3 regions of the Streptomyces sediminicola genome follow, and region 1 is predicted to be linked to each of the others. Evidence: riboswitches for the same ligand, from Rfam matches in the RefSeq annotation. Region 1 holds a riboswitch; each other region holds the start of a gene.
The links. Region 1 has a riboswitch for thiamine pyrophosphate ahead of VM636_RS08375 (thiamine ABC transporter substrate-binding protein). Riboswitches for the same ligand answer to the same signal wherever they lie in the genome.
Positions count from the first base shown of each region.

Region 2: it holds a riboswitch for thiamine pyrophosphate, as region 1 does, so the genes downstream of both, thiO (glycine oxidase ThiO) here and VM636_RS08375 (thiamine ABC transporter substrate-binding protein) in region 1, are expected to answer to the same signal.
Region 3: it holds a riboswitch for thiamine pyrophosphate, as region 1 does, so the genes downstream of both, thiC (phosphomethylpyrimidine synthase ThiC) here and VM636_RS08375 (thiamine ABC transporter substrate-binding protein) in region 1, are expected to answer to the same signal.

Region 1 covers NZ_CP144555.1:1,963,923-1,967,189, forward strand. Annotated here, with positions in the region: gene VM636_RS08370 (iron ABC transporter permease) at 1-190, opposite strand, end outside; gene VM636_RS08375 (thiamine ABC transporter substrate-binding protein) at 241-1,329, opposite strand; TPP riboswitch at 1,405-1,510, opposite strand; gene rlmN (23S rRNA (adenine(2503)-C(2))-methyltransferase RlmN) at 1,643-2,755, opposite strand; gene VM636_RS08385 (phosphatidate cytidylyltransferase) at 2,961-3,267, opposite strand, start outside.
Region 2 covers NZ_CP144555.1:5,106,058-5,109,324, forward strand. Annotated here, with positions in the region: gene VM636_RS22425 (thiazole synthase) at 1-28, opposite strand, end outside; gene thiS (sulfur carrier protein ThiS) at 31-243, opposite strand; gene thiO (glycine oxidase ThiO) at 240-1,424, opposite strand; TPP riboswitch at 1,422-1,533, opposite strand; gene VM636_RS22440 (hypothetical protein) at 1,585-1,974, shown strand; gene VM636_RS22445 (FAD-dependent oxidoreductase) at 2,050-3,267, shown strand, end outside.
Region 3 covers NZ_CP144555.1:3,546,576-3,549,842, forward strand. Annotated here, with positions in the region: gene VM636_RS15510 (YibE/F family protein) at 114-1,676, opposite strand; TPP riboswitch at 1,748-1,937, shown strand; gene thiC (phosphomethylpyrimidine synthase ThiC) at 1,931-3,267, shown strand, end outside.

The sequences.
Region 1 (3,267 bases):
GCAGGGTGAGCGCGGTGGAGACGAGCGCCTGCCAGGTGGTGAACCACAGCACCTGCCGGATGCCGGGCTCGGCCAGCACCTCGGCGAACCGCCCGAACCGCCAGGTGCCGTCGGCCGTGAGGCCCCGGGCGACGATGGCCGCGACGGGGTAGGCGAAGAACACCGCGAAGAACGCGGCGGGCCCGGCCATCAGGGCGAGCCGCGCCGCGTTCCCGCTCCGCCGGCGGGCGGGGCGGGCGCTCACTTCAGGACGAGCGAGGACCACGAGGTGACCCACTGGTCACGGTGTTCGGCGATCTTCGCGGGGGCCATCGTCCGCGGGTCCTCGACCTTGGGGGCGAACTCGGTGAACTCCGCGGGCAGCCCGGCGTCCGGGTTCACCGGGTGGACGAACATGTTGAGCGGCATGTCCTCCTGGAACTCCCGGCCGATCAGGAAGTCGATGAACGCCTTGCCGCCCTCCGGGTTCTTCGCGTGGGCCAGCAGGCCGGCGAACTCGATCTGCCGGAAGCAGGTGCCGGTCGCCACGCCGGTGGGCGCGGTGTCCGGGCGGGGCTCGGCGTAGATCACCTCGACGGGCGGCGAGGACGCGTAGGAGACGACCAGCGGACGGTCGCCCTTGGCCTCCTTGCCGCCGGCCGATCCGGAGAACTCCTCGTTGTACGCCTGCTCCCAGCCGTCGACGACCTTGACGCCGTTGGCCTTGAGCTTCTTCCAGTAGTCCGTCCAGCCCTGGTCGCCGTAGCGGGCGGCGGTGCCGAGCAGGAAGCCGAGGCCGGGCGAGGAGGTGGCGGCGTTCTCGGTGACGAGGAGGTCCTTGTACTCGGGCTTGACCAGGTCGTCGAAGGTCTCCGGCGGCGCCAGCTCGTGCCGCTCGAAGTACGCCTTGTCGTAGTTGACGCAGATGTCGCCGTAGTCGACGGGCGTGACCCGGTGTTCGTCGCCGTCGACCCGGTAGCGCTCGTCGATCGCGTCGAGCCCCTTGGCCGCGTACGGCTGGAACAGGCCGTTGTCGAGCGCCCGGGAGAGCAGCGTGTTGTCGACGCCGAAGAAGACGTCGCCCTGCGGGTTGTCCTTGGTGAGGATGGCCTTGTTGACGGCCTGTCCGGCCTCGCCGTCCTCCAGGACCCGGACCTTGTAGCCGGAACTCTTCTCGAAGGCGGCGATGACGTCCTTCGAGGCGGCCCACGAGTCGTGGCTGACCAGGGTCACCGTCTTGGCGCCGCCGGCACCGGAACCGGTGTCCGAGCCGCCGGACGATCCGCACGCGGACAGCGTGACCAGGCCCAGCCCGGCGGCCAGGACGGTGACCTTGCGGGTGATGCTCACTGATTCCTCCTGGGGTTCCAGAAGGAGACGCGGCCCTGCCCGGGTCCCTCGCGGGGCCCGGGCAGGACGCAGCAGCTTGAGTGGTGACCGATCTCCCTACCCAGAATGACCTGGGCGAGGTTCGGAGGGTCTGCGGCCGGTGCCGCACTCTCAGCGCTGTGGCGCTCCCCTGTCGGAATATGAAGATGTCGGGATGTGGAGTTGTCGGCGCGGGACACCGCCCCGGCACACGCACACGGCACTGTATGCCGTACACCGTATTCCGTGAACCGTATGTCGTGAACCGTATGAAGATGTCCCCGCGTCGGCCAGACTACCTCTCGCTCGCGGCGAGCTGGCCACAGGCCCCGTCGATCTCCTGGCCCCGGGTGTCCCGGATGGTCACCGGCACGCCGTGCGCCGCGATCGCCTCCACGAACGCCTTCTCGTCCTCGGGCCGCGACGCGGTCCACTTCGAGCCGGGTGTCGGGTTGAGCGGGATCAGGTTGACGTGCACGGGCTTGCCCTTGAGCAGCCGGCCGAGCCGGTCACCGCGCCACGCCTGGTCGTTGATTTCCCGGATCAGCGCGTACTCGATGGAGAGCCGCCGCCCGGACTTCGCCGCGTACGCGAAGCCCGCCTCCAGCACCTCCCGCACCTTCCACCGGGTGTTGACCGGGACGAGGGTGTCACGCAGCTCGTCGTCGGGGGCGTGCAGCGAGATCGCCAGACGGCACTTGAAGCCCTCGTCCAAGAAGCGGTGGATGGCGGGGACCAGACCGACGGTGGAGACGGTGATGCCCCGCTGCGACAGGCCGAGGCCGTCCGGCTCGGGGTCGGTGAGCCGGCGGATGGCGCCGACGACCCGCCGGTAGTTGGCGAGCGGCTCGCCCATACCCATGAACACGATGTTGCTGAGCCGGGCCGGTCCGCCGGGGACCTCGCCGTCGCGCAGGGCACGCATGCCGTCCACGATCTGGTGCACGATCTCGGCCGTCGACAGGTTCCGGTCCAGGCCCGCCTGCCCGGTCGCGCAGAACGGGCAGTTCATGCCGCAGCCCGCCTGGGAGCTGATGCACATGGTCACCCGGTCCGGGTAGCGCATCAGGACGGACTCGACGAGGGTGCCGTCGAAGAGGCGCCACAGCGTCTTGCGGGTGGTTCCCTCGTCCGTCGACAGATGCCGCACGACCGTCATCAGCTCGGGCAGCAGCGCCTCCCGGAGTCCCTCGCGGGCGCGCGCCGGGATGTCGGTCCACTGCTCCGGGTCGTGCGCGTAGCGCGCGAAGTAGTGCTGGGAGAGCTGCCGGGCACGGAACGGCTTCTCACCGATCGCGGCGACGGCCTCCTTGCGCTCGGCCGGCGTGAGATCGGCGAGGTGACGCGGCGGACGCTGCGCCCCGCGGGGCGCGACGAAGGTGAGCTCACCGGGGACGGGTCGGGCCACGGTCGGGCAACTCCTCTGGACGACGGGCCTACGGCACCCCCGCGCACGGCGGGAAGACGGCAAGGCCATGCCGGAGCCAGGAGACCTCACGGGACCGTCCCCGCCGACGGTCACCGGCCGCGGAAGCGGGCCGGCGGAAGCGGCGGGAACACGGGAAAGGGCCCGCGGACAGCGCCACGGGCCCTTCCAGCGTACCCGATGCCTGTCAACCCGATCCGACGAAGAGCACCAGCAGCAGCCACACCACCGGCGCCGTCGGCAGCAGGGAGTCCAGCCGGTCCATGATGCCGCCGTGCCCCGGCAGCAGCGTGCCCATGTCCTTGATGCCCAGATCGCGCTTGATCATGGACTCGCCCAGGTCGCCCAGCGTGGCGCTGGCCGCGACCGCGAGCCCCAGCAGCAGCCCCTGCCACCAGGAACCGCCGTCGATCAGGAACTGCGTGCACAGCGCGCCCGCCGCCATGGCGAAGGCCACCGCGCCGATCAGGCCCTCCCGGGTCTTGCCGGGGCTG
Region 2 (3,267 bases), 3.1 Mb from region 1:
CGCCGAGGACGAAGGGGTCGTCGGCCATGGTCAGCCTCCCTGCACGGCGGTGAGGACCTCGACCCGGTCGCCCTCGGCGAGGGCGGTGGCGGACCAGCGGGCGCGCGGGACGACGGTCTCGTTGACGGCGGCGGCCACGCCCGAGGGCGCCGCGGTGAGGCTGCTCACCAGCGTGTCCAGGGCGGTGCCGGGAGCCACCTCGCGCGGCTCCCCGTTGACGCGGATCGTGACGTCGGTGCTCATACGGGCTGCTCCGTGGGTGCGGGGACGGCGGCGCCGAAGCGCCGGGGGGTGAAGGGACGTGCGACGGCGGGCGGCTCCCCGCCGGTGAGGATCTCGGCCATCACGTCGCCGGTGACGGGGGTCAGCAGGACGCCGTTGCGGTGGTGCCCGGTGGCCAGCAGCAGTCCCGGCAGCGCGGTGGCGCCGAGCAGCGGGGCGTTGTCGGGGGAGCCGGGGCGCAGGCCCGCCAGGGTCTCGGCCAGCGGCAGCTCCGTGATGCCCGGCACCAGCTCGTGGGCGTCGCGCAGCAGCTCGTAGACCCCGCCCGCGGTGACCGTCGTGTCCCAGCCCAGCTCCTCGCTGGTGGCGCCGACGACCAGCTCGCCGTTCTCCCGGGGCACCAGGTAGAGCGGGTTGCCGCGGACCACCGCGCGCACCGTGCGCCCGAGCAGCGGCCCGTGCGCCGACGGCATCGCCAGCCGCAGCACCTGGCCCTTGACCGGCCGCACCGGCGCACGCACCTCCTCGGGCACGCCCGCGAGCCGGCCGCTGAGACTGCCCGCGGCGAGCACCACCCGCCCGGCCGCCGGTTCCGTGCCGCCGGCCGTGACGACCCCCGTGGCCCGGTCCCCGGCGATGGTGAGCCGGACGGCCTCGTCGCGGTGGAAGACCACGCCCGCCCGTTCGCAGGCGACGACCAGCGCGCGGGCCAGCCGCCGGGGGTCGATCTGGTGGTCGCCTTCCACCCAGAGCCCCCCGCGCACGCCGGGCGCGAGCATCGGCTCCAGGCGCCGGCACTCCCGCCCTGGCAGCCAGGTGGACGCCAGCCCGCAGCGCTCCTGGAAGGCGTGCAGTTCCCGCAGGTGGGCGCGGTCGTCGGCGTCCAGGGCGACGGCCAGGGTGCCGCAGCGGCGGTAGCCGAGGTCGTGCCCGGTGGCCTCGGACAGCTCGGCGGCGAAGTCCGGGTACCGCTCGGCCGAGGCGAGGCCGAGCGCGAGCAGCGCCTGCTCGCCGTAGTGCAGTTCGGTGACGGGGGCGAGCATCCCGGCGGCCACCCGGGCGGCCCCGCCGCCCGGCGCGGGGTCCACGACGGCGGTGGCGAGCCCGCGCCGCGCGGCCCGCCAGGCCGTGACCAGCCCGATGATCCCGCCCCCGACGACGAGGACGTCCGAGGTGGACGGGGACGACGGTGGAGACGACATGGGCGTCCAGCCCCTCCCTTCGCCGGCATGATCCGGATCAGGTTCGTACGGTCGGAGGCCGCAAGCCTCCCTCTCAGCCCGGTGCGTCCGGGCTCCCGCGTGTGCCTTACGTTGGCCACCCTAGCCCGATGCCGTCCGTCCCAGTAAGGGAGCCTTCCGCGTGAACCGTCCCCCCGCCCCCGGCCCGGCCGCCCCCGCCCGACCGGCCCCGCCGTCCCTGGACGGCCGTGTCCTCGCCCCGGTCGCCGACCAGTCGGCCGGCCAGGTGGGCACCCGCACCCGGTTCGCCTACCACGAGCGGGACGGCGTCGTGTGGGCCGAGTACGAGGGCGGCGACGTCGTCCACGGGCGGCTGGTCGGCACCCGCGACGGCGACCGGCTCGACTTCCGGTACGTGCAGCTCCGCACCGACGGGACCACCGCCTCGGGCCACTGCCTGGCCACCGTCGTGGCACTGCCCGACGGGCGCCTGCGCCTGGAGGAGGACTGGGAGTGGGAGTCGGCCCCCGGCCGCGGCACCAGCGCGGTGGAGGAGGTCCGGGACGGGTAGCGGCACCGGCCCCTCCCGCCCGCCGACGGCACGTCAGGTGCCGGGGGTGACACGCCGGGTGTCTATGGTGAACGGGTGAGCGAGCAGACACGGGAACCGGGACGGGACACGGGAGCCGGCGTGGTCGTCGTCGGCGCGGGCATGGCGGGCGTGCAGACCGCCGTCGCGCTGCGCGAGGAGGGCTACCGGGGCACCGTCACCCTCATCGGCGCCGAGACCCACCGGCCCTACGACCGCCCCCCGCTCTCCAAGGCCGTGCTGCTCGGCACCGCCGAGGGCTCCGCCTTCGACATCGACTTCGACTCGCTCGGCGTCACCCTGCGGCTCGGCCACGAGGCGCTCGGCCTGCGCCCCGGCGACCACGTCCTGGACACCACCGAGGGGCCCGTGCCCTACGACGCCCTCGTCCTCGCCACCGGCGCCGAACCGCTGCGGCTGCCCGGCGCCGGGGACGCGCCCGGCGTCCACCTGCTGCGCACCCTCGACGACGCCGCCCGGCTCCGCCCCGTCCTCGAACGGCAGCACGACGTCGTCGTCGTCGGCGCCGGCTGGATCGGCGCCGAGTTCGCCACCGCCGCCCGCGAGGCGGGGTGCGAGGTGACCGTCGTGGAGGCCGCCGACCGGCCGCTCGCGGGCGCGCTGCCCGCCGAGGTCACCGCCCCCATGGCCGCCTGGTACGCCGACAGCGGCGCCGCCCTGCGCACCCACGCGCGCGTGGCGCGCGTCGAGCCCGGCACGGCCGTCCTGGACGACGGCACCCGCCTGCCGGCCGGCGCGGTCCTCGTCGGCATCGGCGCCCGGCCCGCCACCGGCTGGCTTGCCGGCTCCGGCATCGCCCTCGGCGCGTACGGCGAGGTCCCGGCCGACGAGCGGCTGCGCACCACCGCCCCGGACGTCTACGCGGTCGGCGACTGCGCCTCCTTCCCCTCCCGCCGCTACGGCGAGCGGCTGCTCGTGCACCACTGGGACAACGCCCTCCAGGGCCCCCGCACGGTCGCCGCGAACATCGTCGCCGCCGGCGCGGGGCGGGCCCCGGCGGTCTACGACCCGGTGCCCTACTTCTGGTCCGAGCAGTTCGGGCGCTTCGTCCAGTACGCGGGCCACCACCCGGCCGCCGACACCCTGCTGTGGCGCGGCGACCCGGCCGGGCCCGCCTGGACGGTCTGCTGGCTGCGCGGGGACCGGCTCGTCGCCCTGCTGGCCGTCGGCCGCCCCCGGGACCTCGCCCAGGGCCGCCGCCTGATCGAGGCGGGCACGCCGGTGGACCCGGTGCTGCTCGCCGACCCGGCCCGG
Region 3 (3,267 bases), 1.6 Mb from region 1:
ACCGGCAGCGAAGAACGGCGGCCCCGAGGAACGGGTGGCTCCGAAGAACGGTGGCCCGTGGCTCCCCGCCACGGGCCACCGGTGCTCCGCCGGACCGCAGGGGCCCGGCGGGATCAACGCTTCCGGCGGCGTCCCCGCCCGCCGCGCCCCTGCGCCCCGGCCCCGGACGGCCCGGGGACGCCGGCGACGGCGGGTACCGCCCCGCCCGCCTCCCGGCGGTCGGCGGAGACGACCAGCGCGGCGAGCGCCGTGGTCACCGGGACCGAGGCCACCAGGCCGATGGACCCGACCAGGGTGCGCACGATCTCCTCCGCGACCAGCTCGCTGTTGGCGACCGCCCCCACGCTGCTCTGCGCGATGGAGAACAGCAGCAGCAGGGGGAGCGCGGCACCCGCGTAGGCGAGCACCAGCGTGTTGACGACGGACGCGATGTGGTCGCGGCCGATCCGGATGCCCGCCTGGTAGAGCCCCCGCCAGCCCATTGTCGGGTTGGCCTCGTGCAGTTCCCAGACGGCCGAGGTCTGGGTGACGGTCACGTCGTCGAGGACGCCGAGCGAGCCGATGATCACCCCGGCGAGCAGCAGACCGCTCATGTCGATGTGCGGGTACAGGCCGTGGATCAGGCCGGTGTTGTCGTCCGTGTTGCCGGTGAGCGCCGCCCAGCCGATGAACAGCGAGCCCAGGACCCCGATCAGCAACAGCGAGATCAGGGTGCCCAGGACGGCCACGGAGGTGCGGGCGGAGAGTCCGTGGCACAGATAGAGGGCGATCAGCATGATGGCGCTGGACCCCACGACCGCCACCAGCAACGGGTTGGAGCCCTGGAGGATCGCGGGGAGGACGAAGAAGTTCAGCAGCAGGAAGCTGATGGCGAGGGCGACCAGCGCCATCAGTCCGCGCAGCCGTCCGACGACCACCACCGCCACGGCGAAGATGCCGGCCAGCAGGGCCAGCGGCAGCCGGCGGTTGACGTCGGTCACCGAGTACTGGAGGTCCTTCGGGGCGGAGGGCTCGTAGGCGACCACCACCTGCTCGTCCTGGTGGAGCTGGCGCGACTGGTCCGGCTGCACGATCTCGGTGAACGTGCGGCCCTTGTCCTTGCCGGTGTCGACGCGGATCGTCGCCCGCTTGCACGTGCCGTTCGCCTGCTGGACCGCCGAGGAGCCCTCCGCGGTGGAGGTGTCCCCGGTCGGGACGGCTCCCGAGGCGTTGACGGACGAGCAGCTCACCTCGACCACCTTGGTGACGGTGGCCTCTTGGGTCTGCCGGTCGAAGCCGACGCCGGTGCGCTCGTGCGGCGGTGCCCCGCCCGGCCAGAGCACCACGAGGCCGACCAGCACCGCCGTGGCGAAGGGGATGAGGATCGCGGCGATGACCTTCCGCAGGTGGCGGGAGACCGGCGCCGCGGGACCATGGCCGTGCCCGTGTGAGTGCCCGTGTGAGTGCCCGTGTCCGCCACCGGGGCCGTGCCCGCCTCCACCGTGCCCGCCCCCGCCGTGCCCGCCGGATCCGTCACCGCCCGTCGGCCGGCCAGGGAAACCCGCTGGTCCGGAGGCCGGGTTCGTGTCGAAGGCCCAGTCCCGCCCGCGGTCCGTCGCGTGGCGGCCGTCGTCTTCGGCACCCGGCCCACGGCGGGGGTCGTGCGGCGGAGGCGGAGGATGATGCGTCGTGGTCACCGCCCGATCATCGCAAGAAGGGGAGGGGCCCTCTGGTCACCGCGCCCGAATTGAGGCTAGCGTGGGGGCACCTTTGTACACGCGGGAGCTCGGAGCACCGGGCTGAGAGGGCGCTGACCTCCGTCCCAGCGACGTTTCACATGAAACATCACCGAAGACGAGTGATGTTTCACACGAAGCGCCGGCGGACGGAAGCCGCTGCGTCGACCGCCGAACCTGTTACCGGGTAATGCCGGCGTAGGGAGCTTGGTCTCATGGCCATCAAGGACGCACGCACGCCTGCCTCCACGCAGAACGTCACGGAGTCGACGACGGAGACGAAGGGACCGGAGTCGACCGCCGGGGAGGCCGGGAAGTCCATCGGCTGGCACAAGGCGTACGTCGAGGGTTCGCGCCCCGACCTGCGCGTGCCGGTCCGTCAGGTGCACCTCACCAACGGAGAGTCGGTCACGCTCTACGACACCTCGGGTCCGTACACCGACCCGTCCGTCGAGACCGACGTCCGCAGGGGCCTGCCGCCGCTGCGGGAGAACTGGATCGTCGCCCGCGGCGACACGGAGGAGTACGCGGGCCGCCCCGTCCGCCCCGAGGACGACGGAATCAAGCACACGTCCCCCCGCGGGGGCCTGCGCAACCTCGACGCGGTCTTCCCCGGCCGCCCGCGCCAGCCGCGCCGGGGCCGCGCCGGCACCGCGGTGACACAACTCGCGTACGCGCGCCGGGGCGAGGTCACACCCGAGATGGAGTACGTGGCCATCCGGGAGAACGTCGCGCCGGAGGTGGTCCGCGAGGAGATCGCGGCGGGCCGGGCGGTGCTGCCGGCCAACGTCAACCACCCGGAGATCGAGCCGATGATCATCGGCAAGCGGTTCCTGGTGAAGGTCAACGCCAACATCGGCAACTCCGCGGTGACCTCCTCCATCGAGGAGGAGGTCGAGAAGATGACCTGGGCCACCCGCTGGGGCGCGGACACCGTGATGGACCTCTCCACGGGCCGCAACATCCACACCACCCGCGAGTGGGTGCTGCGCAACTCCCCCGTCCCCATCGGCACCGTGCCGCTCTACCAGGCGCTGGAGAAGGTCGACGGCAAGGCCGAGGAGCTGAGCTGGGAGATCTACAAGGACACGGTCATCGAGCAGGCCGAGCAGGGCGTCGACTACATGACCGTCCACGCCGGCGTCCGCCTGCCGTACGTGCCGCTCACCGCGAACCGGAAGACCGGCATCGTCTCGCGCGGCGGCTCCATCATGGCCGCGTGGTGCCTCGCGCACCACAAGGAGTCGTTCCTCTACGAGAACTTCGAGGAACTCTGCGAGATCCTCGCCGCCTACGACGTCACCTACTCGCTGGGCGACGGACTGCGGCCGGGCTCCATCGCGGACGCCAACGACAAGGCGCAGTTCGCGGAGTTGCACACGCTGGGCGAGCTGAACCGCATCGCCAAGCGGCACCACGTGCAGACCATGATCGAGGGGCCGGGCCATGTCCCCATGCACAAGATCAAGGAGAACGTCGACCTCCAGCAGGAGATCTGCGAGGAAGCCCCGTTCTACACGCTCGGCCCGCTGACGACGGACGTCGCCCCGGC